2 regions of the Capillibacterium thermochitinicola genome follow, and region 2 is predicted to be linked to the other one. Evidence: a T-box and tRNA genes for the amino acid it is inferred to sense, from the RefSeq annotation. Region 2 holds a T-box; the other holds one or more tRNA genes.
What was found. The T-box of region 2 lies ahead of trpS (tryptophan--tRNA ligase). A T-box ahead of a tRNA ligase gene usually reads a tRNA of that ligase, here a tRNA-Trp.
Positions count from the first base shown of each region.

Region 1: it encodes a tRNA-Trp, which carries the amino acid that the T-box ahead of trpS (tryptophan--tRNA ligase) is inferred to sense. The anticodon was not compared.

Region 1 covers NZ_JAAKDE010000016.1:21,556-24,962, forward strand. The annotation lists gene G5B42_RS08425 (hypothetical protein) at 1-720, shown strand, start outside; tRNA gene G5B42_RS08430 (tRNA-Pro) at 802-878, shown strand; gene G5B42_RS08435 (TIGR04086 family membrane protein) at 1,023-1,412, shown strand; tRNA gene G5B42_RS08440 (tRNA-Trp) at 1,509-1,584, shown strand; gene pduL (phosphate propanoyltransferase) at 1,687-2,262, shown strand; gene G5B42_RS08450 (FmdB family zinc ribbon protein) at 2,231-2,512, shown strand; gene G5B42_RS08455 (6-phosphofructokinase) at 2,861-3,407, shown strand, end outside.
Region 2 covers NZ_JAAKDE010000015.1:107,460-110,866, reverse strand. The annotation lists gene G5B42_RS08215 (DNA polymerase III subunit alpha) at 1-785, opposite strand, end outside; T-box leader at 935-1,174, shown strand; gene trpS (tryptophan--tRNA ligase) at 1,277-2,266, shown strand; gene G5B42_RS08205 (polyprenyl synthetase family protein) at 2,371-3,345, opposite strand; gene G5B42_RS08200 (prenyltransferase) at 3,346-3,407, opposite strand, start outside.

The sequences.
Region 1 (3,407 bases), on a different contig from region 2:
AGCGAAGCAGCTTTGAAACTCCGTTTTTACCGTTTGGTCCAAAAAAGAGGTTTAAGTGAGGAAAAAATCATCAGTTTAGGTCGGGATGTTCTGAAACGATCCGGGATTATCATTCCGGAAGCCCCCCTTTTAAACGGAAGGGAGATTCCGCCGGTGGGGACAAGGAGCGCGGAGCCGGTGAAAGAAGAAATCAAGGGTGGAAGGAAGGAGCAGAAACCCCAACTGGAAGCAGCGCCTGCCGACAATCAAGAGAAGAAGCCGGGGTTCGTACATAGTATCACCCCTGAAAGTGAAGAGCAAAAGTCGACCTTCCTGTATCAACTGGCCCATCTGCCGGAAACCATTAAAAAACTGGAGGAGAGGGTTAATGCGCTTGAAGCAGCCCAAAGACGGCAGTTGGATCTGCGGGGCTTTATCGAGCATCTGCTTGCCGTTGAACGCGATCTGAAACAAGAAGAAAAGTTTTTAGCGGAGATCGACCGTTTGGTGGCGGAGAACCAAAGACTGACGGAGCAATTTGAGAAAGAACGGGCGCGGCTGGCGAAACGTGAAAAAGAACTGACCGAGATTTACGAACTCCTCAATAGTACGCTCAATGACTTCATGCACTTGGAGAGTGTTGCAAAACTTGCTTCTCTGGGCGATTTCATCCACCGCATGGAGATTACCGTTGATCAATTTGGTAATGTGATGAAGAGCCGGAGAATTCAGGGGGCGTAAACGGTCAACAGCAGAATATTTAACGGCGATTCATTGACACAAACCAAATCCAGTGTTATAATAAAATCTGCCGTTAATAGTCGGGCCGTAGCGCAGCTTGGTAGCGCACTTGACTGGGGGTCAAGTGGTCGCAGGTTCAAATCCTGTCGGCCCGACCATCTATAAACACAAACACCGACGCAGGAAATCTGGCGCCGGTTTTTTTTATTTCTTTTTTTACGGTACCCCCGAACGCCACCGTGACATACTTGACGTTGGTTTTTCATATAGATGAATTAAAATTCTGGCTGGGGGTGGGGCTTGTGGTTAAACAAGAGCGCCCGGCAGTAAATTCCCGTTTGGCCTTGACAGCTGTTTTTGCCGGTTTACGGTATGTCCTTGCCTTACTGCTGATTGCAATCTTTTTGTTGGCGTTGACTTACTGGTTGGGTTGGGACTGGAGTGCTTACGAGCAGACGATCTACCAATATACGATTTATACTGCGGTCGTCCTCGGGGCGATGGCCGCCGGTTACAAGGCGAAGGCTAAAGGTTGGCTGATCGGGATTATTTTAGCCGTTGCCGTCTGGTTAATCTTTTTTATCATTGGGCGACTATGCGGGGTGGAGCAAAAGATTACTGATGGTTTGATTAACGGTGCCATCGCGGTCCTGCTGGGGATATTCGGCGGGGTGATCGGGATTAATCTCTAAAGCCGGCGGCGTACGGACCGGGAAAGAAGTCCTGCTTTCTTTGGTTTAAGACTTGACACCTGGGCGAAATCTATATATAATTATTGTGGATTGCACAGGGGAGTAGCTCAATTGGTAGAGCGTCGGTCTCCAAAACCGGTGGTTGCGGGTTCGAGTCCTGTCTCCCCTGCCAATAAAGTTTACCAACCGGAAACAACCGGTTTTTATTTTCTCTTTTTTAATTTTAAAACCAGTCGTTGTGATTATTCGGATTCGAGAAAGGAGTACATAGAAAATGTCGTTCAAAGTACCGGTCGGAGTATCTAATCGCCACGTCCACTTGTCGCAGGAAGATTTGGAGAAACTCTTTGGGAAAGGCGCCAGTCTAACGGTTAAAAAGGAACTCTCCCAACCCGGTCAGTTCGCTGCAGAAGAGACCGTTAACCTCATCGGACCGAAACGCTCGATTCCCAATGTCCGGATTTTGGGGCCGGTGCGTCCCCAAACCCAGGTTGAAATTTCGTTAACCGACTCTTTTACTTTGGGGATTGAGGCACCGGTTCGCGATTCCGGTAATCTCGAGAATACGCCGGGATTGATCATTGAAGGCCCCAAAGGCCGGATTGAGATCAAAGAAGGAGTTATCATTGCCCAACGCCACCTGCATTTGCATGATACGGAAGCGGCCGAGATGGGGTTGAAGGATCAAGATTATGTCCAAGTAAAAGTGGACGGGCCCCGTGCTCTGATCTTTGAACAGGTTTTAGTCCGGGTTGGCCCGAAATATAAGAAGGACTTACATCTGGATACCGATGAAGCCAATGCGGCCGGCCTTAAAAATGGCGACTTGGTCACCGTCATCAAGCCCTAAATTTGAAAATTCGGCAATACGGTTGAACCGAGGTGATTGGGTGCCGATCTATGAGTTTAAATGTGCGGAATGTGCGCATAAATTTGAAGAACTGTGCAAAAGCTTTATGGAAAAGGTTCCTTGCCCTAAATGCGGTTCCCGACAGACCGACCGTCTTTTTTCACCCTTTGCGGTGAGCGGTGGTGCTGGGGCCTCCGGCGCCAGCAGTTGTGGCGGTTGTGGAGGAGGGCATTGTTCCACTTGTCATTAGCCGGTTAAGCATCGAAGCTCCGTTATCATAAAATAGCGGGGCTTTTTCTTATGCGTCGGTGGGGAGCGGACCACCGGTATAACCGGATTGGTCATATTAAATTTTCATTAAAAAGGGCCGGCCGGAAACGGATGAAGAGGAAAAAAGTCCAGTCTTGTCGTATATTAATAATGCCAAAAATATAAATTTTATTTTTATAATTACCGGAAAAACACCCTGTTTTCCTACCAAAACATAACAAAAATAAGTGCTTTACCCACGAGACATCGTGCGCGGAATGTGAAAATCTAAGCATAAGTGGGTTCTTTTTATGAAAGTGAATGAATTTTTAGAAGGAGTGTTAGCAGAATGAGTGAATTGAAAGGTGCGGCCATCTTTGGTCAGTCCGGTGGCCCGACGGCGGTGATTAATGCCAGCGCGGCGGGGGTATTTCTGGAAGCTTTAAAACAAGAGAACATTACCGCGGTTTACGGGGCGGCGCACGGGATCAGGGGGATCCTTGAGGAGAAGTTTTATGATATGAGCAAGGAAGACCCTTATGAACTCGAGCTACTGAAGACAACCCCTTCTTCCGCTCTTGGTTCTGTCCGTTATAAGTTAAAAAATGCGGAAGAAGATGAGACTGACTACAAACGGCTTTTGGAAGTCTTCAAGAAGTATAATATACGGTATTTTTTCTACAATGGCGGCAATGATTCGATGGACACCTGCAATAAGGTGAGCAAGTACATGCAGAAGGTCGGCTATGAGTGCCGGGTGATGGGTGTACCGAAAACCATCGACAATGACCTGTGGGGGACCGACCACTGTCCCGGTTATGGAAGCGCCGCCCGGTATATTGCCACTTCAATTATGGAGATCTACCACGACGCACGGGTTTATGATCAAGGCCAGA
Region 2 (3,407 bases):
TCCCCGGTTTTAAAGTAGAATTCGTTGGTGGGAAACTTCAAGCGGTTTGGATCGGTCAAGGTCTTCCCGGTTTGGATACAGAGTAAAACATCATGGACCATGGCGTCTTCCCGTTTGATGTAGTGCAGATCGTTCGTCGCCACCAACTCCAGGCCAAGCGTTTGGGCCAGGTTCGCCAGGTCCCGGTTTAGTTTTCTTTGTCCTTCCAACCCCTGGTTTTGCAATTCCAGAAAGAAATTCCGCGGGCCAAAAACCTCCCGGTACCAGGCGGCGGCTTTTTCGGCGGCGGCATAGTCACCGGCCAGCAAATGGGTGGGGATCTCCCCGCTGAAACAGGCCGAAAGCGCAATCAGCCCGTCGGCATACTCCGCCAAAAGCTCCCGGTCAACCCGCGGCCGGTAGTAAAAACCGTCCAGATGGGCCAGGGAGACCAGCTTGGTCAGGTTCTTGTACCCCTTTTCATTCTCCGCCAAGAGCACCAGATGGTAAGGGTCGTCATCAACTTTCGCTTCCCGGTCGTGCCGGCTGCGTTTGGCGACATAAACCTCGCAACCGATCACCGGTTTGACCCCGGCGGCTTTCGCGGCTTGATAAAATTTAAATACCCCGTACATCACCCCATGGTCGGTCAGGGCGACCGCCCGTTGACCCGTGGCGGCTGCCTCCTCAACCAAACGTTCCAAAGAAGCAGCCCCGTCCAGGAGCGAATACTGGGAATGGACATGCAGATGGACAAAATCAGTCATGGTCAACGCCTCCGCCAACACAAATCCTACCATCTTCATTATAACACAAGCCTTTTCCCTGGCCGCCAAAAAAACACCTTATTTCGGCGGAGTCCGGCCACAAACCGACACATAATTCCGGTGCCATGTCCATCCCTTGACAAGCGGGAGCTGTCCACATATAATAATTGGAAACGGTTACAATATCCTTTACAGCGATGATCGGAACGAGTAAGCCTTCTTCAAGGCAAAGAGAACCGGTGGCGGGTGCGAACCGGTCCGGCGGAAGGCCGAATGGATCCGTGAGTCCGGTACCGAAAAAGAGGAAGTAGGTTCCGGCGGACCCCTCCGTTAACAGGGCAACGGCAACCGGCCGTGCAAAAGGGGACCGGTGGGCCAAAGCCCACCGTGTCAACTTGGGTGGCACCGCGAGTAACCTCGTCCCAAGAACGGGACGGGGTTTTTCTTTGGTAGCATTGAAAAGTGTTATTGGGTATTGGTACCCGTCCAAATTTAAAATTCACAAAATCAAGCGAAGGAGTGTTTGCCCGATGAAGAAACGCGTCTTTTCCGGCGTTCAACCCAGCGGCTCGTTAACCCTCGGCAATTACCTGGGGGCGATCCGTAATTTCGTCACGCTGCAACACGAGGCCGATTGTTTCTTTTGCGTTGTCGATCTTCATGCATTAACCGTTCCCCAGGATCCGGTGGCGTTAAAAGAAAACATCAAAAACACGGCCCGGATTTTTGTCGCCGCCGGGATCGATCCGGAGATCTCCACCATCTTTGTCCAGTCGCAAGTCCCCGCCCACAGCGAACTCAGCTGGCTGCTGGAATGCCACACCTACATCGGGGAGCTAAGACGGATGACCCAGTTTAAAGACAAAGCAAAAAAACATGAGGTGGTCACGACCGGGCTCATGACCTATCCGGTCCTGATGGCCGCCGATATTCTGCTTTACAACACCGATCTGGTCCCGGTGGGCGAAGACCAGAAACAACACCTGGAGCTCACCCGCGACCTGGCGCTGCGCATTAACAACCGCTTTGGCGAAGAAGTCTTTAAAGTTCCCGAACCGTACATCCCCCCGCGGAGCCAAGGGGGGCGGATTATGAGCCTCACCGACCCGGCGGAGAAAATGTCCAAATCGTCACCCAACCCCAAAAGTTATATTGCCCTCCTCGATTCGCCGGATGTCATCAAAAAGAAGATCATGTCCGCGGTCACCGATTCGGAAGCGGCCATCCGGTACGACGAGGAAAATAAACCGGCCGTCTCCAACCTGATGGTTATCTACTCCCTCTGCTCCGGCAAGAGCATCGCAGAGATTACCGCCCAATACGAAGGCTGCGGTTACGGCCAGTTCAAAAAGGATCTGGCCGAACTGGTGGTGGAAACCCTCCGGCCGCTCCAGCAGAAGGTAGCGGAGTTATCAGCCCCGGGGGCCATCGAAAGCATCCTGGAAGCAGGGGCCGCCAAGGCGCGCGCGGCCGCCGCCCCGCAGCTTCAGCGTTTCCAGGAAAAACTGGGGCTACGCTGACCGTTCACCCGCTAAGCACCGTCATAGAACGGCTTTTCGTCTAGCGGCTTAAAACACGCAACGGCCGAAAGCGCTGTCGGCCGCCGGTTCAAAAAGACTTTCCCTTAATGAACAGTGGAAAGTCTTTTTTGCTTACCTTTTCTTTCGAAAAAACGGTCGGCGTAATCCCGCAGGAGGGCGCATTGGGGCAGGCCCAAACCGGCAAGGCGTTCTTCCGCCCGCCGACGGTAACCGGCAATCCTCTGCTCCACTTCTGCTTCGACCTGCGCGGCCGTCAACCATTTCCGGATGAGCCGCCGGTGTTTCGGTAGGACCTTCCCCTCCGCCCGCACCTCGGCCAGCACCTCGGCAAAACCCGGTTGTCCGCTGATTATTAGTAATGGCAAGGTGAGCACGCCGTTTTTCAGGTCCTGGAAAACGGGTTTCCCGTCTTCTTTGGCCCCGCCGCTTAAATCCTGCCAGTCATCGAAGAGCTGGTAAGCCATCCCCAGCTCCCGGCCGAAGGCCCCCAACTCGACTTGAACGGCCCGGGGTAAAGCGGCATATTCACCCCCCAGTTCACAGACGATCTGGAAAAAGCGGGCCGTTTTCCGCTCAATGCGTTCCAAATAACGGTCAATCGAGATTATTCTAAACTTATCGATCTCCTCGGCCAGTTCGCCGGCGACCATCTCGCGGAGTAAAAAATCGACCCGTTCCATCCCTTCCTGCCCGCAGGCGCTAGACAGCAGACGGTAGGCGGCGGCAAAAAGATAGTCACCAACTAAAACGGCGGTTTTTACCCCCCATTTCTTCCAAACCGTGGGGCGTCCCCGCCGTTGTTCGCCCTGGTCCAGCAGGTCATCATGGACCAAAGTCGCCAAATGTAAAACTTCAACCCCTAAAACCAAGGCATTAAGGGTGGAGGAGCCGGTGGCCAGCGGTGGCCCTCCCGCACACAACATGAGCAGTTCCCCGCGCAACCCCTTCCCCGGCGTCGCGAAAAGCTCCTTAATGATTTTCTTAAGTGGCGTCATCATCCCGTCAACATCATCTGGAAACAACGCCGTCCCGGGGTCAAAGCGATCCAATCCCCGCAATCAGCTCCCCCTCCTCATAAAGGTAATAATGAGCATCAACCCGCTGACCATATGGAGCAGGA